2 regions of the Microbacterium sp. NPDC087665 genome follow, and region 2 is predicted to be linked to the other one. Evidence: predicted binding sites of a transcription regulator. Region 2 holds the regulator's gene; the other holds the start of a gene.
The links. Region 2 encodes LexA, which represses DNA repair genes until DNA is damaged. Its sites were predicted from a motif close to TCGAACANNTGTTCGA; they were not measured.
Positions count from the first base shown of each region.

Region 1: ACIOSY_RS00035 (DUF222 domain-containing protein) is a predicted target of LexA. The motif match lies at 12,766-12,781, and genes of this name have one in related genera.

Region 1 covers NZ_JBIUWD010000001.1:2,817-17,749, reverse strand. Annotated here, with positions in the region: gene ACIOSY_RS00085 (ATP-dependent Clp protease ATP-binding subunit) at 19-2,211, shown strand; gene ACIOSY_RS00080 (APC family permease) at 2,283-3,794, opposite strand; gene ACIOSY_RS00075 (nitroreductase family protein) at 3,924-4,511, opposite strand; gene ACIOSY_RS00070 (ABC transporter permease) at 4,704-5,822, opposite strand; gene ACIOSY_RS00065 (ABC transporter ATP-binding protein) at 5,819-6,715, opposite strand; gene ACIOSY_RS00060 (hypothetical protein) at 6,809-6,934, shown strand; gene ACIOSY_RS00055 (benzoate/H(+) symporter BenE family transporter) at 6,943-8,130, opposite strand; gene ACIOSY_RS00050 (hypothetical protein) at 8,213-9,220, shown strand; gene ACIOSY_RS00045 (response regulator) at 9,224-9,937, opposite strand; gene ACIOSY_RS00040 (sensor histidine kinase) at 9,934-11,415, opposite strand; gene ACIOSY_RS00035 (DUF222 domain-containing protein) at 11,399-12,754, opposite strand; gene ACIOSY_RS00030 (VOC family protein) at 12,976-13,416, shown strand; gene ACIOSY_RS00025 (dihydrofolate reductase family protein) at 13,419-14,051, shown strand; gene ACIOSY_RS00020 (Cof-type HAD-IIB family hydrolase) at 14,430-14,933, opposite strand, start outside.
Region 2 covers NZ_JBIUWD010000006.1:24,283-39,215, forward strand. Annotated here, with positions in the region: gene ACIOSY_RS14155 (TAXI family TRAP transporter solute-binding subunit) at 169-1,131, opposite strand; gene ACIOSY_RS14160 (ATP-binding protein) at 1,128-2,504, opposite strand; gene ACIOSY_RS14165 (response regulator transcription factor) at 2,508-3,179, opposite strand; gene ACIOSY_RS14170 (TrmH family RNA methyltransferase) at 3,265-4,077, opposite strand; gene ACIOSY_RS14175 (DUF2809 domain-containing protein) at 4,158-4,568, shown strand; gene rplT (50S ribosomal protein L20) at 4,645-5,031, opposite strand; gene rpmI (50S ribosomal protein L35) at 5,064-5,258, opposite strand; gene infC (translation initiation factor IF-3) at 5,329-5,988, opposite strand; gene ACIOSY_RS14195 (DUF1844 domain-containing protein) at 6,211-6,609, shown strand; gene ACIOSY_RS14200 (hypothetical protein) at 6,643-7,050, opposite strand; gene ACIOSY_RS14205 (SseB family protein) at 7,076-7,891, opposite strand; gene priA (bifunctional 1-(5-phosphoribosyl)-5-((5-phosphoribosylamino)methylideneamino)imidazole-4-carboxamide isomerase/phosphoribosylanthranilate isomerase PriA) at 7,875-8,621, opposite strand; gene hisH (imidazole glycerol phosphate synthase subunit HisH) at 8,725-9,360, opposite strand; gene hisB (imidazoleglycerol-phosphate dehydratase HisB) at 9,357-9,974, opposite strand; gene ACIOSY_RS14225 (histidinol-phosphate transaminase) at 9,971-11,056, opposite strand; gene ACIOSY_RS14230 (LysM peptidoglycan-binding domain-containing protein) at 11,122-11,484, opposite strand; gene lexA (transcriptional repressor LexA) at 11,797-12,483, shown strand; gene ACIOSY_RS14240 (S9 family peptidase) at 12,543-14,408, shown strand; gene smpB (SsrA-binding protein SmpB) at 14,409-14,885, opposite strand.

The sequences.
Region 1 (14,933 bases), on a different contig from region 2:
GTCTCCCAGGAGGGACAGATGACCACCCCGCAGAACGACGACCAGCAGTCCGCCCTCGAGCAGTTCGGGATCAACCTCACCGACCGTGCACGCCAGGGCAAGCTCGACCCCGTGATCGGACGTGACAGCGAGATCCGCCGCGTCAGCCAGGTGCTCACCCGCCGCACCAAGAACAACCCGGTGCTCATCGGCGAGCCCGGCGTCGGCAAGACCGCCGTCGTCGAAGGCCTCGCCCAGCGCATCGTCGCCGGCGACGTGGCCGAGTCGCTCAAGGACAAAGAGCTGATCACCCTCGACATCTCGGCTCTCGTGGCCGGTGCCATGTACCGGGGGCAGTTCGAAGAGCGACTGAAGAAGGTGCTCAAAGAGATCACCGAGTCCGACGGGCAGGTCATCACCTTCATCGACGAGCTGCACGTACTCATGGGCGCGGGTGGTGGCGAAGGGTCGGTCGCGGCATCCAACATGCTCAAGCCCATGCTCGCGCGGGGAGAGTTGCGCCTCATCGGCGCGACCACGCTCAACGAATACCGCGAGTTCATCGAGAAGGATGCGGCGCTCGAACGCCGCTTCCAGCAGGTCTACGTGGGCGAGCCGACGGTCGAAGACACGATCGCCATCCTCCGCGGGCTCAAGGAGCGCTACGAGGCGCACCACAAGGTCGCCATCTCCGACGGTGCGCTCGTGGCCGCGGCATCCCTGTCGAACCGGTATCTGCCGGCCCGCCAACTGCCCGACAAGGCCATCGACCTGATCGACGAGGCCGCCTCGCGCCTGCGCATGGAGATCGACTCGGCGCCGGTCGAGATCGACGAACTGCGCCGGCACGTCGACCGTCTGAAGCTCGAAGAACTCGCTCTCAAGAAGGAGAAGGACGCCGCGTCGAAGGAGCGTCTCGCGACGCTGCGCGCCGACCTCGCCACCGAACAGGCCAAGCTCGGCGAGCTGCAGGCCCGATGGGAGCGGGAGCGTGCGTCGCTCAACCGCGTCGGCGACCTGAAGACGCGTCTCGACGCCGCCCGCAGCGACGCCGAACGGGCGCAACGCGAGGGCAACCTCGAACGCGCCTCGCGACTGCTCTACGCCGAGATCCCCGCGCTGGAGCGCGAGGTGATGGAGGCCGAGTCGAGCGAAGCATCCGATGAGCGCCGCATGGTCAACGACCAGGTCACCGACGAAGACATCGCCGGCGTCATCGCCGCGTGGACGGGCATTCCCGTCGGGCGTCTGCTGCAGGGTGAGACCGAGAAGCTGCTGCACCTCGAATCCGAGCTCGGCAAGCGACTCATCGGGCAGAAGGACGCGGTCAAGGCCGTGTCGGATGCCGTGCGCCGTTCGCGAGCGGGCATCAGCGATCCCGGTCGCCCGACCGGTTCGTTCCTGTTCCTCGGACCCACCGGTGTCGGAAAGACCGAACTCGCCAAGGCGCTCGCCCAGTTCCTCTTCGACGACGAGCACGCCATGGTGCGCATCGACATGTCGGAGTACGGCGAGAAGCACTCCGTGTCGCGGCTCGTCGGCGCCCCTCCGGGATACATCGGCTACGAGCAGGGCGGCCAGTTGACCGAGGCGGTGCGGCGTCGTCCCTACAGTGTGATCCTGCTCGACGAGGTCGAGAAGGCGCACCCCGAGGTGTTCGACGTGCTGCTGCAGGTGCTCGACGACGGTCGCCTGACCGACGGGCAGGGGCGCACGGTCGACTTCACGAACGTGATCCTGATCCTCACGTCGAACCTCGGATCCCCGATCCTCATCGACCCGATGATCGCACCCGACCAGAAGCGCGAACAGGTCATGGCGCTCGTGCACCAGGCTTTCCGTCCCGAGTTCCTCAACCGGCTCGACGACATCGTGATGTTCCAGGCGCTCAGCGAAGACGATCTCGCACAGATCGTCGAGCTGTCGGTCGATCAGCTGCACGCGCGGCTGCGCGACCGTCGCCTCACACTCGCGGTCACCCCGGATGCCCGGTCGTGGCTCGCCGAGCGCGGCTACGATCCGATGTTCGGAGCCCGGCCGCTGCGCCGCCTCATCCAGAGCGAGGTGCAGAACAAGCTGGCGACGGCGCTGCTCTCGGGCGGCGTGCGCGACGGCGACACGGTGCGGGTCGATGTGGCCGCCGATGGCACGGGACTCGTGCTCACCTCGACCGCTCCGGCCGTTGAGCCGGATGACGACGATGTGATCGAAGCCCAACTGCTCGACGACTGATCGTTGCGGCCCGACGCTTCGACAGGCTCGGCGACCCAGTAACCGGGACCTGAGCCTGTCGAAGGGCCGCCCTACTTCAGTCGTTCGCTGCGGATCCCGCTGATCGCGTCGGCTTCGAGGCCCTGCCCGATGATCGAGTGGCGCCGCGAATACGCGAAGTAGATGACCATGCCGATCGCCAGCCAGATCGCGAAGCGCACCCAGGTCTCGGTGCTGAGGTTGAGCATGAGCCAGAAGCAGGCGATCGCCGAGATCCACGGCAGCCACGGCGACAGCGGCACCATGAACGGACGCTCCAGGTCGGGGCGGCTCTTGCGTAGGATCGGCACGCCGATGCTCACGAGCACGAACGCCGACAGGGTGCCGATGTTGATCATGTCGCCCAGCACCTGCACGTCGAAGAATCCCGCGATGATCGCGATGATGACGCCGACGATCAGCTGGATGCGGATCGGGGTGCCGCGCTTCTTGTCGGTCACGCTGAGCGCGCGGGGCAGCAGGCCGTCGCGGCTCATCGCGAACATCACGCGCGCGAGACCCATGAGCAGCACCATCACTACGGTGGTGAGGCCGACGAGGCTGCCGATCGCGATCACCTGAGCCGCCCACGTCGCGCCGACGAGTTCGAAGGCGCTGGCCAGAGACGGCTCATCGAGCTTCGCGAGCTCGGTGTACGAGACCATGCCGGTGATGACGATGGCCACGAGCACGTAGAGCACGGTGACGATGATGAGGCCCAGGATGATGCCGCGCGGCACGGTGCGCTTCGGGTCCTTGGTCTCTTCGGCGCTGGTGGCGACGACGTCGAAGCCGATGAACGCGAAGAACACGAGCGCCGCTCCGCTGAGGATGCCGAAGACGCCGTAGACCGTCGGGTCGGAGCCGGTCATGAACGAGAAGAGCGACTGCGTCCAGACGCTCTCCGAGGCGGCTCCGGCTCCGGCGGGCGGCACGAACGGCGAGTAGTTGGCGCCGTTGATGAAGAACAGTCCGACGACGATCACGAACAGCACGATCGCGACCTTGATGATCGTGAACACGCTGTTCACGCGGCTCGACAGTTGGGTGCCCAGTGCGAGCAGCAGGGTGAAGATCGCGACGATCACGACGGGACCCCAGTCGAATGAGACCGAGCCGAGTTGGATCGACATGGGGATGTCGAGGTTGAACAGCGACACCGTGTCACCGAGGTAGACGCCCCAGTACTTGGCGATCACGGCCGAGGCCATGAGCATCTCGAGGATGAGGTCCCAGCCGATGATCCAGGCGAGGAACTCGCCGAGAGTCGAGTACGTGAACGTGTAGGCAGAGCCTGCGACGGGGATCGACGAGGCGAACTCGGCGTAGCAGAGGATTGCCAGGCCGCAGACGGCCGCGGCGATGATGAACGAGATGATGACGGCGGGCCCGGCGTGGCGGGCGGATGCCTCGGCCCCGACCGAGAAGATACCGGCGCCGACGGCCACCGCGACACCCATGACCGCGAGGTCCCAGACGCCGAGCGAGCGCCGCAGGGAGCGTTTCTCGTCGTGCGTTTCGGCCATCGACTGTTCGACGGATTTCACTCTGCGCTGAATGGCCATGCGGACGATTCTAGGTCGTGGTCGACGCGCTGTGTCCCTCACAAAAACGCTCCGGTCGCGAAAAAGCCCGGTATGCGGAAGGCATACCGGGCTTTTCTGCGACCGGAGCGTCGAAGCGGATGCCTCAGCTCAGGCGCTGAGGATGACCGTCTCGGCGATCGGGCGGCGCACGCGGGGCGCGGTCTCGCGCTGCTGCAGAACCTCGGGCAGGGTCTCGACGTCACCGAACTCGCCGACGGCGAAGACCGTGACGGCGGAGAAGCGCGGGTCGAGGTCGGCGAACTCGCGCACGACCTCGGGGTCGAAGCCGCTCATCTGGTGCACGAGCAGACCCTCGTGGTGCGCCTGCACCGAGAAGTGGGCGACGGCCTGGCCGAGGTCGTAGAGCGCGTGGGTGATCGGTGCGCCCTCTTCGGTGGTGGTCTCGGCGACGGCGACGACGAGCACGGCCGCGTTGACGGCCCATGCCTGGTTGAAGCCCATGAGCGAGTCGACGATCTGCGCGTGCAGGGCGGTGCCGCGGCGCGCGACGATGAAGCGCCAGGGCTGCGAGTTGTTGGCCGAGGGCGCCCAGCGGGCGGCCTCGAGCGAGACGGCGAGCTTGGTCTCATCGATCGCGTTCTGCGCGTCGTAGGCACGCGGGCTCCAGCGCGCTGCGAGCACGTCGAGGACGGGGTGTTCGGTGGGAGCGGTGCGATCGATGGTGGGAGTGCTCACGGTGGTGCCTTTCAGACGGAAGAGCCGGTCGGACTCCGTCGTCCGCGTACAGGGGGTGAAAACGCATGTGCGCGCATGCATATTCCCGTGTTCCCGATGGTTTCGCTGTGCGTCGTGTCGTGGCGTCGTGTCATGACAGAACCCCCGGTGGCGAGCATCCGCCTCCGGGGGTTCTGCGCGTGCGTGCGCGTGTCAGCCGCGCAGCGCCTCGCCGAGCTTCACGCGCGAGCCCATGCGCAGCAGCGAGTTCTCGTAGATCTTCGCGCCGATCGCGATCGCGACCACGCAACTCACGAGCAGGATCACCAGCGACAGCAGCGGCTCCCACCACTGCGCCTCGCCGACGAACAGGCGCATCGGCATCCCGACCGGCGCCGAGAACGGCACGTACGACATGATCGTGAGCACCAGCGGGTTGTCGTTGAAGACGATGACGAGGATGTACGGCGCCATGATCAGCATCGTGATCGGAGTGGTCGTCGCGCCGATGTCTTCCTGACGCGACACCATCGAAGCGGCCGCCGCGAACATCGAGGCCAGCAGCACGAAGCCGAACAGGAAGAACACCGCGAACCAGATGATCGGGGCGCCGAGCACCGACAGCACCTCGTTCTGCCCGGTGACGATCAGTCCTATCGTCGCGATCGCGGCCAGACCGACGATCTGCGCCATCGCGAGGATCGTGTTGCCGATGACCTTGCCGGCGAGCAGCGTGCGCGCCGGGATCGCCGACAGCAGCAGCTCGACCACACGGGTCTGCTTCTCTTCGACCACGCTCTGCGCGATCGTGCCGCCGAAGGTCGACGCGGCCATGAGGAACACGATGCCGAAGCCGAGCGCGATGAAGTATCGCAGCAGCGGGTTGGTGGTCGCGGGTTCGAGGATCTCGACGGTCGGCGCCTGAGAGAGGCCCGCGACGATCGAGCTCGGTGCGTCTTTCAGCGCGATGACCGTGAAGCCGGTCGCTCCATCACCCGGCACGACGGCCGCATCGACCTTGCCGTCGCGCACGAGCGCCTCGGCGGCATCGGCGTCGGCGACCTCGGTGACCTTCACATCGGGCAGGGCCGACACGGCGGATGCCGTCTGCGACGTCGCGGCGATCGGCGTCGCGTCGGTGTTCTTGCTGGCGAAACCGCCGATCAGGATGCCGGCGAGGGCGATCAGCATGAGCACGACGGTCGAGATCACGAACGCCTTGCTGCGCAGCTTCGATCCGATCTCGCGCTCGGCGACGAGCCAGATGCCGCTGGAGCTGCGGATGGGCGTGCCGCCCCGGGGTGCGGTCGCTGAGCCTGTCGAAGCGTTCACTGGATGACCTCCTTGAAGATCTGAGCGAGAGACGGATGCTTGGGCGCGAAGCTGGCGACATCGCCGCGGTCGACGGCCGCGCGGAGCACGCGCTGTGCCGTCTCGGGACCGTCGGCGTCGAAGAGGGCGTAGCCGCCCTCGAAGTCGACGACCGTGACGCCCGGTTCGGTGCGCAGCCATCCGGCATCGCCCGCCGAGACGAGTTCGTAGCGGCTTCCGGCGTGCTGGGCCCGCAGGCCGTCACGCGAGCCTGCCGCGCGGATGGTGCCGTTGGCGAGGATGACGAGGTCGTCGCAGAGGCGTTCGACGACGTCGAGCTGGTGCGACGAGAACAGGATCGACGCGCCCTTGGCCGCGGTCGCCTGCAGCGTCGAGGCGACGACATCGACGGCGAGAGGGTCGAGGCCCGAGAACGGCTCGTCGAGGATCAGCACCTCGGGGTCGTGCACGAGGGCCGCGGCGATCTGCGCACGCTGCTGGTTGCCGAGCGACAGCGATTCGATCGTGTCGTTCAGGCGCTCTTCGAGCCCGAGCTCACTGAGAAGCGCGGTGGCGCGGGTCGTGGCATCCGGCTTGCTGAAGCCGTGCAGGCGGGCGAGGTACACGATCTGCTCGAGCACCTTCATCTTCGGGTACAGGCCGCGCTCTTCGGGCATGTACCCGAAGCTGCGGCGGTCTTCGGTGGTGATCGGGGCGCCGTTGAGGTTCACGGTTCCCGCGTCGGAGGAGAGGAGTCCGAGGACGATCCGCATGGTCGTCGTCTTACCCGCACCGTTGCCGCCCACGAAGCCGGTGAGCCGGCCGGGGACGACGTCGAAGGAGACATCGTCGAGCACGCGCCGCGAGCCGTAGCTCTTGGTGATGCCGTGGAGTTCGAGCTTTCCTGTGGTCATGCCTCCACGTTAGGGAACGCGGGTGGGGCGGGGCATCCCCCGTGCGGGGGATAGTCGGCTGTTCATTGTTGTCCGCCGTTGTCCGCCGTGCGGATGACCCGGGTGGAGGGCGGTGACGATCTGCACGCGGGTGACGCTCGGCATCCGGATCGGCGCTGGTCGGGATGCTGGGCGTCGTGGTGGATGCTGATCGTGCGGTCGTTCCTCGGGGAGTCCTGAGGTTCGTGTCAGCGGCGGGTGTGCAGCACGGTGCGCACGACGAGTCCGGCGACGAGGGCCCAGAATGCGGCGCTGACGCCGATCACGGCGATGCCGGACGCGGCGACGAGGAAGGTGACGACGGCGGGCAGGCGCTCGCCGGGGTCGTCGATCGCCTGTTGCACGGCCGAGCCGAAGGCGGCGAAGAGGGCGAGTCCGGCGACGGCGGGGATGACGGCGGTCGGTGCGAGCAGCACGAGCGCGGCGAACGCGGCCGAGAAGATGGCGAGCACCAGGTAGGAGGCGCCGGTGGAGACGCCGGCGACCCAGCGGCGCTTCGGGTCGGGGTCGGCGTCGGGTGCTGCGGCGAGGGCGGCGCTGATCGCGGCGAGGTTGATGGCGTGGCCTCCGGCTGGTGCGCCGAGGGCGGTGCCGATGCCGGTGACGAGCATGGCGGGTCGCCAGGGCACTTCGTAGCCGAAGCTGCGCATGATCGCGACGCCCGGCACGTTCTGCGAGGCCATCGTCACGATGAAGAGGGGGAGGGCGAGGCCGACGAGTGCGCCGAGGGTGAACGTCGGCGCGGTGAGTTCGATGTGGGGGAGGAGGATGCCGGGGTCGACGGGCGCGCCTGCGCGGATGAGTGAGGCGGCCACGACGATCGCCGCGGCGACGAACGCCAGCGGCACGGCCCAGCGCGGGGCGAGTCGGGCGACGATCAGCCAGGTCAGCACGACGGGGAGGACGCCCCAGGGGTTGGCGACGAGGCCGGTGATCGGGGCGAGGCAGAGGGGGAGGAGCACTCCTGCGAGCATCGCCTGCGCGATCGACGGAGGGATGCGTGCGATGAGGCTGCCGAGCGCGGGCCAGAGCGCCGTGAGCAGGATGAGTGCGGCGGTGACGAGGAACGCGCCGACCGCGGCGGGCCAGCCTCCGTCGACGGAGCCGGTCGCGGCGAGGAGCGCGGCCCCGGGCGTCGACCACGCGACGGTGATGGGCATCCGGTATCGCCACGCGAGGATGACGCAGGAGAGCCCCATCGTGATGCTGACGGCGAGGAGTCCGCTGGCGGCCTGCGCGGAGGATGCGCCGACGGCATGGAGGCCCGTGAGGACGACCGCGAACGAGCTGGTGAACCCGACCAGTGCGGTGACGACGCCCGCCAGAATCGGGCGCGACAGCGGGGCGGCGGATGCAGCGGACGTGTCGACGGACATGGATCCGAGGCTATCGCTCCGGGAATGCAATACTGCGTGTGGGGAAGGGCCGATGAGTACCTGAGCGACAGGGATCGGACCAATGACGAAAGCTTCTACGACGGGCAGTTCGCCGACGATGTCTACGGCACGCCGTGAGCGACGCGTGTGGATCATGGTGGGCGCGGTCGCGCTCGCCGTTGGTGGCTATCTGACCGCGGCAGTGCTGGTATCGAACTCCAGCGATCCGTCGGAGGTGGTGAGTTCGTACCTCGCGGCGATCGCCGACGGCGATGCGTCTGCCGCCGCGCAGATCATCGACCCCGCAGAGTCCGACATCGATACGACCTACCTGACCGATGATGTCCTCGGCGCCGCCACCGAGCGCATCGAGGTGGTGTCTGTCTCGACGACCGAGCGTGAGGGCAACACCGCGGACGTGGAGGCGACGATGCGCCTCGCCTCGCAGACCTTCACCCATACGTTCACGGTGACCCGAGATGCGAGTGCCTTCTGGTTGCTGCAGCCGGGGTGGCACGCAGACTCCTCGCCGCTGACGGTCGACGCGGACGTGGTCGTGGCGGACGGCGGTTCTTTCGACGTAGAGCAGGTCGACCTCGCTGGGACCGAAATTGATCTCACCGAAGACTCTTCGCGTTCCCGGACGGCTGGGGTGCAGGTGTATCCCGCTGTCTATGACGTGACCGGACCCGACCTGGGCCCCTACTTCACGATCAAGCCCGGCGAGCTGGTGGCCATCTCGCCGGCGGTGGCGGGCCTCTGGGTAGAGCCAACCGAGGAGCTGAGCACGGCCCTGCTGGATGCGGCCAAGGTCCGGGCCGACGCCTGCGTCGAACCCGGAACTTCGACGGATGCCGCCTGCCCAATCTTCATCAGGCACCAGGACCCATCAGCCACGGCGGTCGTTCAGGCACCGCACGACCTGTCGTTCGTGGATGGTCGCCAATTCATGGTCTCCGTGGTCTTCTCGTACCCCGCTGCGGATGGCACGTGGTCGTCAGACGGCACGAGTCGTTCCTCGACCGCTCTCGTCGGCAAGTACACGGTCGACGGCGAAGAGGTCACGGTCGAATTCCTCCCCTGGGACTAGCCTTCAGGCGAGCCCGAGGCGGTGGGCGAGCACCACAGCCTGCACGCGATCGCGCGCGCCGAGCTTCTGCAGAATGCGCGAGACGTGAGTCTTCACGGTCGCCTCGCCGATGAACAGTGCGGCCGCGATCTCGGCGTTGCTGCGGGCATCGGCCAAAAGGGTCAGCACTTCCGCTTCGCGGTCGGTGAGCGGCTCGGCCAGCACGGTGGCGACCGGCACGGATGCTGCAGCGGGAGCAGGCGCGGATGCCGTGCCTCGGCCACCGGTATCCGTCCCTGCCCGCTCTGACGCGAACCGGGCCATGACGCGGCGCGTGACCTCGGGCGCGAGCATCCCGTCGCCGGCGGCGAGTGCACGGACCGCGGCGATCAGGTCTTCCGCCGCCGCGTTCTTGAGTAGGAACCCGCTCGCGCCGGCGTCGAGCGCCGTGTAGAGGTAGTCGTCGCGGTCGAAGGTCGTGACGATGGCGATCGCTGAGCTGACGCGGGGGTCGGCGACGATGCGCCGGGTGGCTTCGATGCCGTCCATGTCGGGCATCTGCACGTCCATCGTGATGACGTCGGGGAGAAGGGCTGAGGCCTGGGCGACGGCGTCTGCTCCGGTCGCCGCTTCTCCGACGACCGTGATGTCGGCCTGAGTCTCGAGGATCGTGCGGAACCCGGCGCGGAGCATGGCATGGTCGTCGACGAGGAGCACGCGGATCGGGGAGTCGGTCATTCGGGGTTCCTCACCGGGGTCCTTGCTGCGTCTGCGGGTGGTGTCGACGACGGTGTTGCCGGTGCATCTGTGGGACTTGTCGACGACGGTGTTCTTGCCGCGCCAACGGGGCGTGTCTTCGACAGCGGCACGCGGGCGCGGACCCGCAGGCCACCGAGCGGTCGAGGCGTCACTTCGATCGTGCCACCGGAGGCCGCGGCGCGTTCGCGCATGCCGAGTTGCCCGAGGCCCGGTCGAAGGTGTCCGACGGTGCGCCCGGTGTTGACGATCTCGACCTCGACGCCGTGGTCGTCGTATCGCACCCGCACGTCGGCGGTGGCGCCGATACCCGCGTGACGGCGAGCGTTGGTGAGCGACTCCTGCGTGATGCGGTAAAGGTTGACGGCCACCACTGACGGCACGTCGACAGGCTCGCCGATCACGGTGTAGGTCGTGGGAAGCCCCGCCTCGGTCGATGCTTCGACGAGCGCCGGAACGTCGTCGAGGCCGAGCGTCGATGCCGACTCGGTCGTGTCGCCGCCCGGAGTGCGGAGGGTCTCGAGCAGTTGGCGGAGTTCGCCGATCGCATCACGCGCGGAGGACTCGATACCCGTCAAGATGTGTTTCGCCTGCGTCGTGTCGTGATCGATCACGAGCCGCGCCGCTCCGGCCTGCACCCCCATCACCGAGACGTGGTGCGCCACGACATCGTGCAGCTCGCGAGCGATGCGCACGCGATCGAGGGCCACAGCCTGCGCCGCGGTGACCTCGCGTTCGCGTTCGAGCTCGGTCGTGCGCTGTTCGAGCACGGACTTCTCGGAGGCGGCGAGCCATGAGCGCTCACCGAAGTAGTAGGCCCCGCCGAAGTAGAGCATGTTGAGCAGGATCTGAATGAGCATGAACGCGACGTAGGGCGACATGGCTCCCGCGACGACATCGGCCTTGTCTGCTTCGCTGATCGCGTCGCGGTACATCGAGATGAGGAGCCACCCGAACATGCCGACGATGATTCCGACCCGCACGAGCACGGCGGCGCGACGGTTGTTCATCCACGCACCGACGGTGTAGATACCGATGAACATCGCGATGTTGCCCACGTAGATCTCGGGGATCCGGATCGTGACAGCCGCGAAGTAGGCCGCCGACACGATGATCGCGACGGCTCCTGGCCAGCGACGCCGGAACGCGAGCGGGACGGTCACGACGACGGCGTAGACGAGCGCGGTCCACATCTCGGCCTGTTGGTCGCCGTAGATCTGAGAGATCGACGAGAGCACGGAGCTGAGGATCGCGCCGACGAACAGCACGGCGGCGAGCAGCGTGTCGCTGCGGCGCTCGCGGGCAGTCGGCGTGCGGATGAACTCGACGGACATCTCTCCACCGTAGGGGGAGGGTGCCTCCACGGCATCCCCCGCAGGGGGGACGACGGTCGTCAGCGCACCGGTGGGTCGCGCGCACAGCGTCGACTCGCCCGCCGCGTCTTCATGCCGCGGTGTCATAGCGCGCCCTCCCGCCCAGCCGGGGTGTGCGTGCGGCGTCGACGTTCGGCGGCGGCACGAACCAGACCCGCGAACGTATGCCTGTTCGGGAGATACGGATCTCCCAGCCGTTGTCGTGGATGCGGTGATGACAGCTCTCGCAGAGCAGCACGCCGTTGTCGAGATCGGTGGGCCCCGCGTCGCGGCTCCACCACCGAATGTGGTGGGCCTTCGTCATCTGCGGTGGCAGGCCGCACATCGCGCATCCGCCATCTCGCTCGACCAGTGCCAGACGCTGCGCCCGGGTGAAGAGACGTTTCTCCCGACCCCAGTCGAGGATCTCGCTGTGTGCGCCGAGCACCGCGGGGATCACGCCGCCGCCGGCGGCGAGGCGGCGGCATGCACCGATGCTCACGGCCTGATCGCTGCCGTCGATCACGGCGCCACCGGTGCCGTCCCGCAGGTCGTCGAGGTTCACGCGCACGACGACGGTCGCGCCCGTCAGCGGCATACCGCCGTTGTCGCACCCGGTCGCGTGCCCGCAGATCGCGGTGAGAGCATCGGCCTGGATCATCGCGACCGTGCGGTGGTCGGCGTCCGCCGCCTCGGGAGCCGGTGCCGTCGCGCGCGCCTGGAAGGTCGCCGTCACATACGCCTGGACGGCCGCTCTGATCGGCGCGCCGGAGGCGATGTCGGTCTGCAGATTCAGATGCAGCATGCCGTCGCGCTCGAACATGGTCAGCGCGCGCTGAGCGCGTGCCTCGTCTTCGCGTCGGCCCACTCCGATGGGATCGAGCCGGTCGCGCGCAAGAGTCACGAGGCGCCCTACCTCGTCGAGCGCGAGGCCGCGGGAGCGCGCGACCATCTGTCGCTCGATCTCGGCGATGTCACCGGCTCGTACCTTCGCCTGCACCCGTAGCCGATCGAGGACGGCGACGATCAGGGCTGCCGCGCCTGCCCCCAGTCTTCCTTCGCGGAGGGCGCTCTGCAGCGCCGGGTATCTCGCGGCAACAGGCTCGCCGACGAGATTCGTGCGCGGCGCCGTCGCCTCGCCGACCTTCACCAGCCGCGCGGCGTCACCCGCCGATCCGCCTACCGTCGATGCGATCATCGCGGCCGGAGTGCGGAAGCCCTGCTGCTTCGCAAGGCCCGTTGCCCCCAGTTCGGCGCGTGATTCGTGCGCGATCGCTGCCGCGACATCGGCGTGGACCGCATCGAGGCATCGCTGGAGCACGCCGATCGCTTCACTCGCATGAAGCAACTGGCCGCGGGTCAGATCGGACGCGTGATCGGACCCCGCCCATGCGCGTTCCAGGCGAGTGACCGCCTCGGTCAGCGGGGTCAGGGAGGAGTTCGTCATGATGTCCATATTAGAACATAGGTTCGATACTCGCCCTGTCCTGTGGACAACTCGACACCCTGAAAACACCCCGAAGAAACCCCGAAGCGAAACCCCGAAGAATCGCAAGAAAGAACCGGGGGAGAACTCGGGGGAGAACCCGTTGACGGCGCATCGGCACTTTGCGAGGATCGCTGCAGCGAGTCGGCACGTGTCGGGGCGCACACCATCGAAGGAGCCCCATGACCAAGGTCTTCGTCAACCTGCCCACCGCCGATCTCGAGCGCAGCAAGGCTTTCTACACGGCGCTGGGTTGCGAGATCAATCCGCTTTTCAGCGACGAGAATGCCGCGTGCATCGTGTGGAGCGACGACGTGTTCTTCATGGTGCTCACGAGGGCGTACTTCGCGACCTTCACCGAAAAGAAGATCATCGATCCGCTCATCGAAGCGCAGGTGTCGGTCTCGTTCAGCCGTGACTCGCGCGATGATGTCGACGCCATCCTCGCCCGGGGGCTCGCCGCGGGCGGCTCGGAGCCCAAGCCCGCACAGGACCACGGATTCATGTACTCGCGTGACCTCGACGACCCCGACGGCAACTCGCTCGGCTTCCTCTATATGAGTGAGGCGGCTGCCGAGCAGGGCCCCGACGCGCATCTCGGTGCGCAGGCGAAGGAGAGTTAGCCATGTCTGACGACGGCCGCGGTCGCATCCTGATCGATCTGTTCATGACACTCGATGGGGTCGCGCAGGGCCCGGGCGGCACCGACGAAGACACCTCCGGCGGGTTCCGCTTCAGCGGCTGGCAGGCCGGTTATCCCAGTGAGGGTGTCGGGCCCGAGATCGAGAAGGGCATGCGCGGGCTGGACGCGCTGCTGCTCGGGCGGCGCACGTACGACATCTTCGCCGGGTACTGGCCTCATCACACCGAGGGTGAGGAAGGACCGATCGGTCGGCTCTTCAACAGGGTTCCGAAGTACGTGGCGTCGCGGGATACCGGCATCGTTCTCGACTGGGAGGGCAGTTCGCGCATCGGGGCCGACCTCGAGGCCGAGATCGCCGACATGCGCGCGGCGCATCGCGAGGTGCACGTGATCGGGAGCCTCGACTTCGTGCATTCCCTGCTCGCTGAGGGCCTGTTCGACGAGCTGAATCTGTGGGTGTATCCGATCCTGCTCGGTGCCGGAAAGAAGGTCTTCGATGATGGGGCATTCCCGACGGTGCTCCGCCTACTCGCGCCGCCGGTCGCCGACGACAACGGTGTGACGCTGCTGCGTTACGGCCGCACGGATCGCGAGCCGGCGGTGGGCACCTTCTAGTCGTCGGCGACGATGCACCGGCCGGTGACCTGACCGATTACCCCCCCCTGGGGGCCGCGCGCCACGACACGCAGATCGCGGGCCGGCGGTGGGCGCCTTCTCGATGCGTGCGACTCGATGCACTGACCGGCGACCCGATGGATGATTCGGCGACCCGATGGCTGGCCTAGGCGGCACGGTAAATGGCCCTCGGACCGTCGGACGACCCGATGCGTGACCCGGCAACCCGATGCGTGACTCGGCAACCCGACGGATGACCCGGCAACCAATGCGTGACCCGGCGAGCCGACAGATGGCCCGACAACCGATGCGTGACTCGGCGACCCGATGCACCACCCCACGCCCAGCCCCCCACCCCACGCCAAGCCGGCCCGCGATCTAACCGCCCGCGACGACTCTCTCGATCACCCGCGCGACCCCGTCTTCATCGTTCGACAGCGTTACCTCGTCGGCGGCATCCCGCACGATGTCGTCGGCGCCGGCCATCGCGACGCCGTGACCGGCCCAGCGCAGCATCTCGACGTCGTTGAGGGCGTCGCCGAAGGCCACGACGTGGGCGCGATCGATGCCGAGGTGCCCGCAGAGGCGCGCGAGACCGGTGGCCTTCGTGACGCCCTGGGCCATGATCTCGACGAATGGGGCACCCGACAGGGTCGCTTCGAAGCCCGAGAGGCCCAGCGACCGCAGGGCGTCGAACAGCACGGTCGGTGCGAGCTCCGGATGCCGGATCACGAACTTCAGGCTGGGGGCGGCGAGCACCTGGTCGAGCGGCACTCCGCCCATGGTCTTCGGGTCGCGTTTGTGATCGGCGAGGTCGGCGATCTCGGCGTATCCCTGCTGTGCGACGAACGTCTCGCCGCCCTCGCGCACGCTCGCGAACAG
Region 2 (14,933 bases):
GTGCGCGTCCGGTGGGACGCATCGGTGACCTGCGGCTCGTTCGCCGTTGACACGAGCATGATCGACCTCACGATGGCAGAGCCGCCGGAGCGCTGTCAGACATCTTGAGGATTTCTTGAGGGTCGTAACACGGGTGTTACCCGCGGGCCGGAACGGCGTCCGAAACGCTCAGCTTCGTTCGTCGCGGTAGTACGCCACGGCACCCGGATGCAGTTCGACGGGAACCGTGAAGATGGCCTGACGCCGGTTCAGCAGAGCAGCGGCCGGCACCTCCTGCGCCATCCGCGACCGCGCGTCGAAGAGTACGGAGAGCACATCGCGCACGACGGCGTCGGGAGTGGAAGCGGCGACGATCAGGTAGTTCGGCACGGCCATCGTCGGCACCGACTGGTCGAGGCCGTAGGCGCCCGCCGGGAAGTCCGACGATCGATAGGCGTCCGAGTAGCGCCCGTTGATCGCCATCACCCACTCCTGCTCGACGGGCAGCAGCCGCACCGGCAGCGCCCCCGAGAGGTTCTCGATGCCGGGTGTCGGCAGGCCGCCGACCCAGAAGAATCCGTCGATCTCACCGCGCTCCATCGCGCTGATCGACTCGCGCAGATCCAGTTGCGGGTCGCGGATCGATGCCGCGTCGACGCCGGACGCCGCCAGGATCCGTGTGGCGATCACGTTGACGCCGGACCCCTCGGCCCCGAGCGAGACGGTCTTCCCGGAGAGGTCCGACACGCGTTCCAGATCGGAATCGGCGCGCACCACGACGTGCACGTACTCGTCGTAGAGGCGGGCGACCGCGCGGATTTGGAGGGGCTCGTCGAATGCCCCCCTCCCCGCGACGGCATCGGCTGCCGCATCCCCCTGCGCGAACCCGAGCAGGGCCTCCCCGGAATCGACCCGGCGCACGTTGTCGACCGACCCGTCGGTCTCTTCGACCGTCATCGAGATGCCGAGCGCGGCGGAGAGCTCGTTCGCCAGGTGTCCGCCGTAGTCGTAGTAGACGCCCGTCGGGCCTCCGCCCGCGATCACCGAGGTTCCTCCCGACCACTCCGCAGCGCGGGGACTGCACGCGCTGAGGGCGAAGACGACCGCCACCCCGAGCATCAGAGCGAGAGCGCGACGAAGGCGGCCGGTCATTCGAAGGCTCCGTTCTTGATGACGAGGGCGACTCTCAGGCCGCCGTCATCCGGCGACGAAACGAGCAGCTCGCCACCGATCGAGGCCAGGAGGTCGGTGGCGATCGCGAGACCGAGACCCGACCCCGGAGTGTCTCCGCTGTCGTCGCTGCGCCAGAAGCGATCGGTCGCGTATTCGACCTGTTCGCCCGCCAGTCCCGGACCATGATCGCGCACCGTCAACCGGCACACGTCGTTCCCGCCCTCCACCGCGACCTCGACGAGCGAGTTCATCGGTGAGAACTTCACGGCGTTGTCGATGACGGCATCCAGGGCGCTCTCGACGATCGTGCGGTCGGTCACGCACATCACCAGGTCGTCGCCGAACCTGCGCACATCGATGCCGCGGGGGCCGGCGACCTCGCGCCACGCATCGGCCCGACGCTCGACCAGCGTCGTCAGGTCGACCGCCGAGAACATCGAGTCCGCGCGGCCGCTGCGTGCCAGGTTGAGGAGAGTCTCGAGGATCCGCGCCATCCGACGCCCCTCCTCGCGCGTCTCCTCGATGTCGTCACGCCAGTCGTCGTCGAGCCCCGTCGCGAGGTGCTCCACTCGCAGGAGCAGGGCGTTCAGGGGGTTGCGCAGCTCGTGCGACGCATTGAGCGCGAACTCCTGCTGCCGGGCCAGCACGTGCTCGATCTCCTCGGCCATTCCGTTGAAGACCCGCGTCATGCGACGCAGCTCCGGCGGGCCCGTGTCCTCCGACACCCGCGCATCCATCTCGCCCCGCTCGATCGCGACCATCGCCTCGTCCAGCCGCCTCACCGGCGACAGCACCCAGCGGGCGAGCTGGAACACGAGGAGCACACCCAGGGCGATCGATACGAGGGCGATCGCGATGAGCACGGTCACCTGCTGGAAGATCGCCGTGCGCGGTGCATCCACCTCTGCCGAGATCATGACGGCGCCGATCACATCACCGTCGTCGAAGACCGGTTCCACGAGCGTCGCATCGGAGATCTCCCAGGGGAAGACCGCATCGACGGGTTCTGCGCGACGCCCCGAGAGCGCGAGGCGCACCTGCTCCGCCTCCCCCTCCGAGAGCACGAGGCGGTCGGGGTCGCTCGAGGCCCACACCGCACCGGCCAGGTCGAACACCGCGATCTCGATGCCGTACACCTCTTCGAAGCGCTCGGCTTCCCCTTCGAACACCGCCGCCGACCCGGAGTTCAGCGCCTGGCGCGCCGTCGTCGCGAAGTAGCTGAGGTCGCCGACCTGCTCGCTGTAGACGGCCTGCTGGATGCTGCGGGCGGCGCTCCATCCGGCAGCTCCCCCGAGCGAGAGCAGGATGGCGACGAGCGGAATGAGGAAGACGATGACGAGCCGTTTACGCACCGGTCACGACCCCACGAGTCGGTATCCGACGCCTCGCACGGTATCGATGATGCGGTGCGCACCCGTCTTCTTGCGGATGGCGCCGATGTGCACTTCGAGCGAGTGACTGAATCCGCGCCAGTCCGTGTTCCAGACCTCGCGGATCAACCGATCCTTCGGCACCGCCACTCCCGGGTAGCGGGCGAGCACGGCGATGATGTCGAACTCTTTGGGCGTGAGATCGATGGGATGCTGATCGACGCGCACCTGACGGGCCACGAGGTCGATCTCCACCTCCCCACCGTGGATCGTCACCAGACCGTCGGTCTCCGGACGCATGGGTCGGGACCGACGGGTCACCGCTTCGATACGCGCGAGCAGCTCGTGCACGTCGTAGGGCTTCACGACGAAGTCGTCGGCACCGGCGCGCAGGCCCTTGATGCGTTCGGTGACCTGGCTGCGCGCGGTGACCACGACGATCGGAACCTCCGAGCGGCTGCGAATGCGCCGGCACAGGTCGATGCCGTCGACGTCGGGCAGCCCGAGATCGAGAAGCACGACCTCGGTGTCGGCACCGAGCAGCGCCATCGCCGATGCGCCGTCGGCGGCCCGGACGGTCGCGTAGCCGGAGCGGGCGAGGAAGGCCTCCAGGGCAGAGCCCACACGGTCGTCGTCTTCCACGATCAGGATCCGCATCCGCCCTCCCCTCTTCTCACGTCATCACCGACGGGCAGGGTGCAAAAGTACCAGCCGCCGGCACCTGCCAGCGGCGGCCTCGGTGTCAGCTGCCGATCGCAGCCCGCTGCGCGAAGGCGCTCTCGTACAGGCACACGCTCGCGGCCGTGGCGAGGTTGAGCGACTCCGCCCTGCCGAAGATCGGCAGACGCAGCACCCGGTCGGCGAGACCGAGCGCGTCGTCTTCGAGTCCGCGGGCCTCATTGCCGAACAGCCAGGCTGTCGGTTCGGTGAGCACGCCGTCGGCCCGCGCGGCCAGCAGGTCGTCGCCCTTCACGTCGGCGGCGAGGACGTTCAGTCCGGCCGCGTGCGCACGATCGACGACGTCCGACAGCTCTGCACCGACGGAGATCGGGAGGTGGAACAGCGACCCGGTCGTCGCCCGGACCACCTTGGGATTGTATGGATCGACCGTGCGTCCGGTGAGCACGACCGCGTCGGCTCCGGCTGCGTCGGCCGCGCGGATGATCGTTCCGAGGTTTCCCGGATCGCGAATCTCTTCGCAGATCGCCACGAGACGCGGGGACGAGGCGAAGATGTCGCGCACGGCGCTGGGCGTCTGCTGGACGACCGCGACCAGACCCTGCGGAGTGACGGTGTCGGCCATCGCATTCAGCACGTGCTCGGTGACGTACTCGACCTCGATGTCGGCATCCGTCGCCTTCGCGCGGATGTCGGGATGCTTCTCCCACCCGTTGGGCGTCGCGAACAACTCGACGATCGCCTCCGGACGATACGCGAGAGCCTCCCGGACGGCCTGTGGACCCTCGAGAAGGAAGAGCCCCGTCTCGGTGCGCGCGCTGCGCTTGGTCAGTTTCGCGACAGCACGGACTCGGGGGGACCGCGGGTTTTCGAGCACGGTCACAGTCTAGGGAACTCAAGGCATACCGGAGAGCATTCGGCACCGAGCGTCCTCCGCCGAACGGATAGGGTGCGACCGTGAAGGATCTCTCGCGCGCGAGCGCCCGACGACGACGGATGCTGGCGGGCGCAGCCGCGCTGATCACCGTGGGCGCCGGCCTGTCCGTGCACGCGCTGGTGGAGGGCGCCGTCGGGGACATCATCGGAGATGCCCTGTACGCGACCCTGATCTACCTGCTCGTCGTGTGCGCACTCCCCCGCCTCGCAATCGGATGGGCGGCGCTCCTCGCGGCGGGCCTCTGCACGGCGATCGAGCTGCTGCAGATCACCGGCGCACCGCGCGCGTGGGCGGAGTCGTTCCCGCCGATCGGGCTCGTGCTCGGTTCGGGGTTCGATGCGCGGGATCTGCTGGTCTACGCGGGCGCGATCCTCGTGACGATGCTCATCGACGTCGCCCTCACGCGACCGCCGCGCGCACTCCGCGAATAGCACTCCGCGAACAACAGCCCGGAAATCACGCAGGGCGCCCTCCCGAAGGAGAGCGCCCTGTGCGGAATGCTTCTGCTTACGCAGCCGACTTCGGTGCGTTGACGTCGGAAGGCAGTGCCTTCTTGGCCGTCTCGACCAGCGTCGTGAACGTCGCTGCGTCGTTGACCGCGAGGTCGGCGAGCATACGACGGTCGACCGTCACACCCGCGAGGCCGAGGCCCTGGATGAAGCGGTTGTACGTGATGCCGTTCTGGCGTGCGGCAGCGTTGATGCGCTGGATCCACAGACGACGGAAGTCGCCCTTGCGCTTGCGACGGTCACGGTACGAGTAGACGAGCGAGTGGATGACCTGCTCTTTGGCCTTGCGGTAGAGGCGCGAACGCTGACCGCGGTAACCCTTTGCGCGCTCGAGGATGACCCGGCGCTTCTTGTGGGCGTTTACTGCCCGCTTGACTCTTGCCATTTTCCTGTGTTCCTATTCGTGCGTCGGGCGCGTCAGCGGCCGAGAAGCTTCTTCGCGACCTTGGTGTCTGCCTTCGACAGAACCTGATCCTGGTTGAGGCGACGGGTGCGACGGCTCGACTTGTGCTCGAGGTTGTGGCGCATCCCGGCCTGCTGCTTCTTCAGCTTTCCGCTGCCGGTGATCTTGAAGCGCTTCTTCGCACCCGAGTGGGTCTTCTGCTTCGGCATCTTCTCTTCCTTCGTATGGCGCCTTCTCAGGCGACGGTGTCAACCCGCAGTGCGGGAGTCGGGGGCGGAATTACTCCGCTGCGGCCTCGGCCGGGGCATCCGCCTCGGACTTGGAATCGCGGGCATCCTGCTTCTTCGCTGCGCGCTGTGCGTCGCGAACGGCGTTCTGCTCCTGCTTGGCCTCGGACTTGCTCTTGAGCGGAGCAACGACCATGACCATGTTGCGACCGTCGATCGTCGGGTTCGACTCGACCGTGCCGAGCTCGGCGACGTCTTCGGCGAACTTGCGCAGCAGACGCACACCCTGCTCGGGGCGGGACTGCTCGCGACCGCGGAACAGGATCATGGCCTTGACCTTGTCGCCGGCCTTGAGGAAGCCCTCGGCGCGCTTGAGCTTGGTCGTGTAGTCGTGCGCCTCGATCTTCAGGCGGAAACGGACCTCTTTGAGGATCGTGTTCGCCTGGTTGCGACGCGCTTCCTTTTCCTTCTGGGCGGCCTCGTACTTGAACTTGCCGTAGTCCATGATCTTGACCACGGGCGGCTTCGAGTTGGGGGCAACCTCGACGAGGTCGAGATCGGCTTCCTGCGCAAGGCGCAACGCTGCCTCGATGCGGACGACGCCGATCTGCTCACCCGCGGGGCCGACGAGGCGGACCTCGGGGACGCGGATGCGCTCATTGGTACGGGGATCGCTGATGCGGAACTCCTTAAACGATGGGGATTCGGCCACCGGGATGCTGTCAGCACCTCGGGCGAAATCAGAATCGTCCCCACCCACCGGCATTCAGACGCCGGCTTCGCACCCTCGCAACCGCCCCGTCTTTCGAGCGGAGCCGGTGGAGTGCAAGACCCGGTAGCCTTGAACGGCAAGCGCGGGTGGGAAGTGAATCCTCTTTCGTTCCAGAGCATTACGCTCCGGAGCCCGCCAAAGTCTAACAGAAGGCAAGGCGAAGTGACGAACCAGGCAACGGACGAGGCTGACCGCGAGCGCGAAGAGCGCTGGGCACGGCAGGAGGAGGCGGCATCCTCCGCCACTCGAGACATCGCAGATGTGCCCGCCGTCGAGGTGATCACGACCGCTGCCGTGCATCTCATGAGCGCCGCAGCCGTGAAGCTCGGCCTCGCCGACGAACCCGACGCGCAGGCGCAGCTCGACCTCGACGAGGCGCGCAAGCTCATCAACTCCCTCGCCGGGCTCATCACCGCCGGCGCCCCGGAGATCAGCGACATGCACGCGCGCTCGCTGCGCGACGGCCTGCGCTCCCTTCAGCTCGCCTTCCGCGAGGCATCCGTCATCCCCGACCCGATCGGCAAGGGCCCGGGCGAGAAGTGGACGGGACCGGTCAACTAGTCGTCGCGCCGCGCCCCGGATCGCCGCGCTCGGTCAGTCGACCACGACGACCGCAGCCGTGGCGGGTCCGGGGCACTGGCCCCCGGTGAACGTCCAGGAGATCGGCTCCTCCGACTCATGGATGACGACGCCGTCGGCATCGAACAGCCGGACGACGATCTGCTCCGGCGCCCGCATGTCGAGCATCAGCGACCATTCGCCGTCCTCCAGCCGAGTGACGCCGAGAAGACTGCCGGCGTCCGCGGACTCCCCCGGCGCCGGCGTGCATTCCGTCTCGATGCAGAACTGCACGGCCTCGACATCGGGATACGCACGCGCATCGAGCGTCACAGTGTTCAGGTAGCCGATGGCGGGGCAGGCGACCGCGCACCCCGGGAGGGCGAGGACCCCGCCGAGCAGCAGGGCGACGAGCGCGAGAGCACCGCGGCGACGACCGGACATGACCCGATCGTAGCGAAAGGGCCGGTCAGACGGAGCGTCGGAGCTTGACCGTGAGGGAATCGGCGAGCACCGCGATGCGGTCGTCGGATGCCCAGCGCTGAGCGAGGCGCGCGAGTACGGAGTCCAGGACTTCACGCTCCAGCCCGTCGACGAGTTCGAGGATCACCACGAGTTCGGGCCCCCGCAGACGCGCATCGGGATCGCCGGAGGCGACCGCGATGTCGATCACGGCGAGTTCCTGCGCAACGCTCTCCTGCAGAGCGGAGAACACCTCCGGCGACAGGAAGCTCGGCTCCCACTCGTGCTCCTGGGCGATCGCCCACACGGCCGGGCGACGGATGACGAACTCGGTGTCGGACGTCGGGTCCAGCACGATCAGGTCGGTGTCATCCGCGGATGCCGCCAGGGCGGCGCGGATCGCCTCGACGGGGATCGGCCGGGCCGAGGCATCCCATCGCGACATCGCCTCGACGGACGAGAACACGGGCTGCACGCGACGCCCGTCGGGAGCAGCCACGGTGACGATCGAGAGTTCCTGGGTCTTGTCGACCGCGAGGCCGCTCGGGGCGACGCCCTCTTCGCCCTTCTCGGCGACGAGCGGGATCAGCACACGGGCGTGGCGGAAGGCATCGACGACGTCGACCTGACTGCCCTCCCCCGCACGGAATCGGAGCAGGGCTTCGAGCAGGGCCGGATCAGCCGAGCCGTCATCCGCGGCGTGCGGATTGGACTCGAAGCTGCGGCCCTCCCACGGCACCCCGGCCGAGTCGGCGGGATTCTGATCGTGCGAGCCGTGATCGTGCGAGCCGTGCCCGCAGGAGTCGTCAGTCTCCTGCGACATCCAGCGCCTCAGCCAGGGTGAACGCACCGGCGTAGAGAGCCTTGCCGACGATCGCACCCTCGATGCCCAGCGGCACGAGTTCGCGGAGCGCCGCGATGTCGTCGAGGTTCGAGATGCCACCAGAGGCGACGACGGGCTTCGGGGTGCGCGAGGCGACCTCACGCAGCAGTTCGAGGTTCGGACCGCGCAGCGTGCCGTCCTTCGTCACATCGGTGACCACGTAACGGCTGCACCCGGCATCCTCCAGGCGTTCGAGGACCTCCCAGAGGTCGCCGCCCTCCTTCGTCCACCCGCGTGCAGCCAGCGTGGTGCCGCGCACGTCGAGGCCGACGGCGATCGCCTCGCCGTAGCGACCGATGACGTCCGCCGCCCACTCGGGGTTCTCAAGGGCAGCGGTGCCGAGGTTGATGCGGGTGGCACCGCTCTCGAGAGCGGCCTCGAGCGTCGCGTCATCGCGGATGCCGCCGGAGAGCTCGATGCTCACGCCGCGGAACTGCTTGATGACCTTGCGCAGGATCGGCGCGTTGCTGCCGCGACCGAACGCCGCATCGAGGTCGACGAGGTGAATCCACTGCGCGCCCTGCGCGACCCACTCCCCTGCGGCATCGAGCGGGTCGCCGTAGCTGGTCTCCGTGCCCGCCTCGCCCTGGGTCAGGCGAACGGCCTTGCCCCCGGCGACGTCGACCGCGGGAAGCAGCGTGAGGGAGGGAGACTGTGCGAAGTCGTTCATGACGTCCTTGAGTGAGGAGGGCTCTGCACCCATGGAGGGCACGAGATTCGAGGGTACTCTGCGCTCGGTCAGGCCTCAAATGCATGACCTCGAGCGGCAGCGGTCAGAGGCTGCGGGTCCAGTTGCGGAGCAGGCGGATGCCCGCCTCGCCCGACTTCTCGGGATGGAACTGGGTGGCCGAGAGCGGCCCGTTCTCCACGGCGGCGAGGAAAGGATCGCCGTACGTGGTCCAGGTGAGACGGGGCTGAGGGAACGGCGGGATCACGTCGAGCTCCCACTTCTGCGCGGCGTACGAGTGCACGAAGTAGAACCGTTCGTCTTCGATGCCGTCGAAGAGGATGCTGCCCTCGTCGGGCGACACCGTGTTCCACCCCATGTGGGGCAGAACCGGCGCGTTGAGTTCGGTGACAGCGCCCGGCCATTCGCCGAGCCCCTCGGAGTCCTGCCCACGTTCGACACCGTGCTCGAACAGCACCTGCATCCCGACGCAGATTCCCAGCACGGGTCGTCCGCCCGCCAGACGACGATCGATGATCTCATCGCCCCCGTGGGCATGCAGGGCATCGCGAACCGCGGCGAACGCGCCGACACCGGGGACGACGAGCCCATCGGCCTCGAGCGCCGCCGTGCGGTCACGGGTGAGCACGGCGTTCGCGCCTGCGGCGACCAGTGCTTTGACCGCCGAGTGGACGTTGCCCGACTCGTAGTCGAAGACGGCGATGGTCGGGGTGCGGCTCACAACGCTCCCTTGGTGGAGGGGATGCCGTCGACCAGCGGGTCGAGCGACTTCGCCTGTCGGAACGCACGGGCGAAGGCCTTGTACTCGGCCTCGGCGATGTGGTGAGGATCGCGGCCACCGAGGACGCGCACATGCACGGTCAATGCCGCGTTGAATGCGATCGCCTCGAAGGTGTGGCGCACGAGCGCACCGGTGAAGTGCCCACCGATGAGGTGGTGCTCGAAGCCGGCGGGTTCGCCCTCGTGAACGAGGTACGGACGACCGGAGATGTCGACGACGGCCTGCGCGAGCGCCTCGTCGAGCGGAACGAGCGCATCGCCGTAGCGCGAGATCCCCGCCTTGTCGCCGAGCGCTTCGCCGATCGCCTGGCCGAGCACGATCGACACGTCTTCGACGGTGTGGTGGGCGTCGATGTGGGTGTCTCCGGATGCTCGGACCGTGAGGTCGGTGAGCGAGTGCTTGGCGAAGGCGGTCAGCATGTGGTCGAAGAACGGCACAGACGTGTCGATGCGGCTCGCGCCGGTGCCGTCGAGGTTCAGTTCGAGCTCGACGGTGGACTCCGAGGTGCTGCGCACCCGGGTGGCGGTGCGCGGGGTCAGGGCTGTGCTGCTCATGATGCCGATCCTATCGAGGCCAGCGCATCGAGGAACGCGGTCGTCTCGGCCTCGGTGCCCGCCGTCACGCGGAGGTGTCCGGCGATTCCGACATCGCGGATGAGCACGCCACGGTCGTAGAGGCGCTGCCAGGTCGCCCGCGGATCGGCGACGCCCCCGAAGAGGACGAAGTTCGACCAGGACTCGTGCGGTGTGTAGCCGAGAGCCTCGAGCGTCGCGGTGATGCGATCGCGCTGCCCGACGATCTCGTCGACCATGCTCAGCATGACGTCGGAGTTGCGGAGGGCGGCGACGGCTGCCGCCTGCGTGAGCGCGCTCAGGTGGTACGGGAGCCGCACGAGCCGGAGTGCGTCGATGAATGCGGGATCGGCCGCCAGGTAGCCCACCCGCGCACCGGCGAAGGCGAAGGCCTTGCTCATGGTGCGCGACACCGCCAGGCGGGGTCGCCCCTCGAGCAGCGTCAACGCGGAGGCCGCATCGTGCGGCGCGAACTCCTGGTACGCCTCGTCGACGACGACGACGCCGCGCGTCGCCTCGTAGACGGCCTCGACCACGTCGAGACCGAGCGGTGTGCCGGTCGGATTGTTCGGGGAGCACAGCAGCACCACGTCGGGATCGATCTGCTCGATCTGCGCGACGGCGTCTTCGGGGGTCAGCGTGTAATCGGGCTCGCGACGCCCCGCCACCCAGCGCGCACCCGTGCCCTGCGCGAGCAACGGGTACATCGAGTAGGTCGGGCCGAAGCTGAACACGGTGCGCCCGGGGCCGGCGAAGGCCTGCAGGATGTGCTGGAGAACCTCGTTCGAGCCGTTGCCCGCCCAGATCTGCTCGGCCTGAAGACCGTGGCCGAGATACTGGGCGAAGCCCTCACGGAGTGCGGTGAACTCCCGGTCCGGGTAACGATTCACGTCGCGGAGCGCGACAGCGATGTCATCGAGGATGTCGCTCGCAACGGCATCCGGTACGGGATGAGTGTTCTCGTTCACGTTCAACGCGACAGGCAGAGGAGCCTGAGGCGCACCGTACGGGGTGAGGCCCCGGAGGTCGTCGCGAAGCGGCAAGTCATCGAGAGAAACAGTCACCACTCCATGCTAGGCCGCGGACTGCGAGGCTCCCACCGCGTGACCTCTCATTGCGGAGGGAACCGTCAGTTCGTGAACTGCGTCGGGATGGAGAGTTCCTGACCGATCTGAAGCACGCCGCCCTGCAGCATGTTCAGCCGGGTGATCTCGCCGATGACATCACGAGGGTCGGACTCGGGAGAGACCTCGGCAGCGATCGACCAGAGAGTATCGCCCGGCATCACCGTGACGGTCTCGAACGTCACGGTGCCGGCGTCTTCGCCCGAGGCGAGCGCGCTTCCGCCGCTCAGCACTCCGAAGATGATGCCGACGGCGAGCGGAATCGCCGCGAGAGCGAGGAGGACGCGACGGCCACGCGCCGTCAGCCGGAGACGCGTCGCCGGGCGAACCGGGCTGACCGCTGCGGTGCTGAAGGTGATGCTGCTCATGTCGTTCTCCTCTGCGTCGCCTCCGGTCCTACCGGAGGTCTGTCACCGCCGATGAGGTGGTGACCAGGTTGGCGTAGCGTTCGCATCCAACTCTCGGCCGGGAGAGCTGAGTGCGAAGCTACGTTCCGAAGATATCTTCGAATTCGAATATCTGTCAAGCTTTCTTCGAAATCACCGGGGCGATTTCACCGACACGCTCGAACAGATCTTCCCCATCCGCGTGTTTCTCGGATACGGTTTCGATAACGACACCCCACCACGGGCCTCCGACATTCGAAGAAGGACGTCGGATTCGCGCACCGAAGGAGCATCATGAGCGAGATCACCGCCCCCGATCCCGAGGCGCCGCGAACCCGCCGTCGCAAGAGCCTCAGCCCCAAGCAGATGGCGATCCTCGAGGTCATCCAGGCCTCGATCGCCCAGCAGGGGTACCCGCCGAGCATGCGCGAGATCGGCGATGCCGTGGGCCTCAAGTCGCTCTCGAGCGTCACCCACCAGCTCGGCCAGCTCGAGCTCAGCGGCTACCTCCGCCGCGATCCGGGCAAGACCCGCGCCATGGAGGTGCTCATCGACCTGCCGGGGACCAGCGTCGAGAACCCCGCCGATGTGACCACGCCCGTGGGCGACGCGGCACTCGTCCCCCTCGTCGGGCGCATCGCCGCCGGCGTGCCGATCACCGCCGACCAGCAGGTCGAGGAGATCTTCCCCCTCCCCCGGCAACTCGTGGGCAAGGGCGATCTGTTCATGCTCAAGGTGTCGGGCGAGTCGATGATCGACGCCGCGATCTGCGACGGCGACTGGGTCGTGATCCGATCGCAGCACGATGCCGAGAACGGCGAGATCGTGGCGGCCATGCTCGATGGCGAGGCCACCGTCAAGACCTTCCGCCGCCGTGACGGCCACACCTGGCTGCTGCCCCGCAACTCCGCCTTCGAGCCGATCCTGGGCGACGAGGCCGTCGTGCTCGGCAAGGTCGTCGCCGTGCTCCGCTCGGTCTGATCGAATCGGTCGCACCCTCGGTGCGACGCCGGTCGGCGCCGGGCGCATAGGCTCGAATCATGTCGTCGCCGTACGGTTCCTGGCCCTCGCCCTTCTCCGCCGCATCCGTCGCGGCATCCTCCCCCCGATTGGACGGCGCTCGCTTCGTCGGCGGGGAGATCTGGTGGGCCGAGTCCGTGCCCGCCGAACGCGGCCGCGTCACCGTGCGCTCCTCGCTCGGGCGAGAGGTGCTCCCCTCCCCCTGGAGCGCCCGCTCTCGCGTGCACGAGTACGGCGGCGGGGCATGGACCGCGGATGCCGACGGCATCCTGTATTTCGTCGATGCGTCCGATCAGCGGGTGTACCGACTCGTTCCCGGCGCCCACCCCGTTCCCCTGACGCCGGCCGGTCCGTCGCACGGAGGCCTCCGCCTGCAGAACGGCAGGCTGCTGGCCGTGCGCGAAGACCTCACCGGCGAGCCGCACCTCCGGGCGATCATCGAGATCCCGGTGGATGCCTCGGCAGCCGATGATCCCGGCACCCTGCGCGTGCTCGGGGAAGGTTCCGGCTTCTTCGCCCACCCCACCCTGTCACCCGACGGCACGCGTGTCGCGTGGGTGGAGTGGAGCGGTGAGCGGATGCCGTGGGACGAAGCGCATCTCGTGGTGCACGACATCGCGCAGGGAGCATCCACCGTCGTCCCGACCACCGCCGCCATCCAACCGGAGTGGCTCGACGAGACATCGCTGGTCTTCGCCGATGACCCCACCGGGCGCTGGAATCTGAACCGGGTCGAGCTGGACGGATCGACGCCCGTCGGCGCTCCTCGCCCGATCGCCCCGGCGGACGCCGACACCGGCTACGGACTGTGGGTGCTCGGCAACCGCTGGTTCCAGCCGCTCGCCGACGGCCGCATCATCGCCGTGCGCACGAACGGGCGCGATGAGATCGTCGCCCTCTCCTCCGACGGCGAGGCGCGCTCCTTCGACGTGCCCTGCGACGGGCACGTCAGCGTCGATGACGTCACCGGGTCGCTCGTTCTGCTCTCGGGCAATGGATCGACCGTCGCTCCGGGGGTCTGGTGCCTCGACGTCGATTCCGGTGAGGTCGTGGCCGTCCGCGGCGGAGAGCCCGTCGATCAGGCCTGGATGCCCGCGTCCCAGCCGGTGACGGTGAAGGGGCCGCACGGCCCCGTGCACGCCTTCGACTACGCGCCCGCGAACCCCGAGGTCGTCGAACCGACCGACGATGTGCCGCCGTACCTGGTGCTCGTGCACGGTGGCCCGACGGCGCACGTCACGGGCGCCGCCTCCGCCGCGATCGCGTTCTACACGAGCCGCGGCATCGGCGTGCTCGACGTCAACTACGGCGGCTCGACCGGATACGGACGGGCATACCGCGAGCGGCTCCTCGGCGCCTGGGGCGTCGCCGAGGTCGACGACGTGCTCGCGGCCGCACGGGGCCTCGCCGATGCCGGTCTCGCCGACCCCCACCGCCTCGCGATCCGGGGCGGCTCCGCGGGAGGCTGGACGGTGCTGTCGGCGCTCGTGCGCGGCGGCACCTTCACAGCGGGCATCTCGCGGTACGGCGTGACCGATCTACGGATGCTCGCCGTCGATGCGCACGATTTCGAGAGGCGCTACATCGACGGACTCGTCGGACCGCTCCCCACCTCCGAAGAGCTGTACATCGAAAGGTCGCCGCTCACCCACGCCGCCCGGATCGACGTGCCGGTGCTGCTCCTGCAGGGCGCGGAGGATCGCGTGGTCCCGCCGTCGCAGTCCGAGGCGATCCGCGATGCGCTGGCTGACCGAGGCGTCCCCCACGAGTACGTGCTCTACGAGGGCGAGGGGCACGGTTTCCGCGGCGCCGACACGATCGTCGACGCGCTGCAGCGGGAGCTCGCATTCCTCGCACGAGCGTTCGGCTTCACGCCCGCGAGCTGACTACTCGCCGACGCGGTTGCGCAGGCGCATCGCCCGTGCGGCTTCCCTCGTGTCCTGGCGCTCACGGAGCGTCTGACGCTTGTCGTACTCGCGCTTGCCCTTGGCCAGCGCGATCTCGACCTTGGCGCGGCCGTCGGAGAAGTACAGCTTCAGCGGGATCAACGTGTATCCGCCCGCAGACACCGCATGCGCGAGCTTGGCGATCTCCTCGCGGTGCAGCAGCAACTTGCGGATGCGCTTGGCGGAGTGGTTCGTCCAGTGCCCCTGCGAGTACTCCGGGATGTGCACCGAGTCGAGGAAGACCTCGTTGCCCTTGACGAACGCGTAGCCGTCCGACAGATTCGCGCGCCCCTGGCGCAACGACTTGACCTCGGTGCCGGTGAGCACCATCCCCGCCTCGTACGACTTCTCGATGTTGTAGTCGTGACGTGCGCGACGATTGGTCGCGATGACCTTCTCCCCGCGTTCCCTGGGCATGTTGCTCTCCTGATCCGTGCCGTGCGAATGGTTCCTGGGCCCGACGGC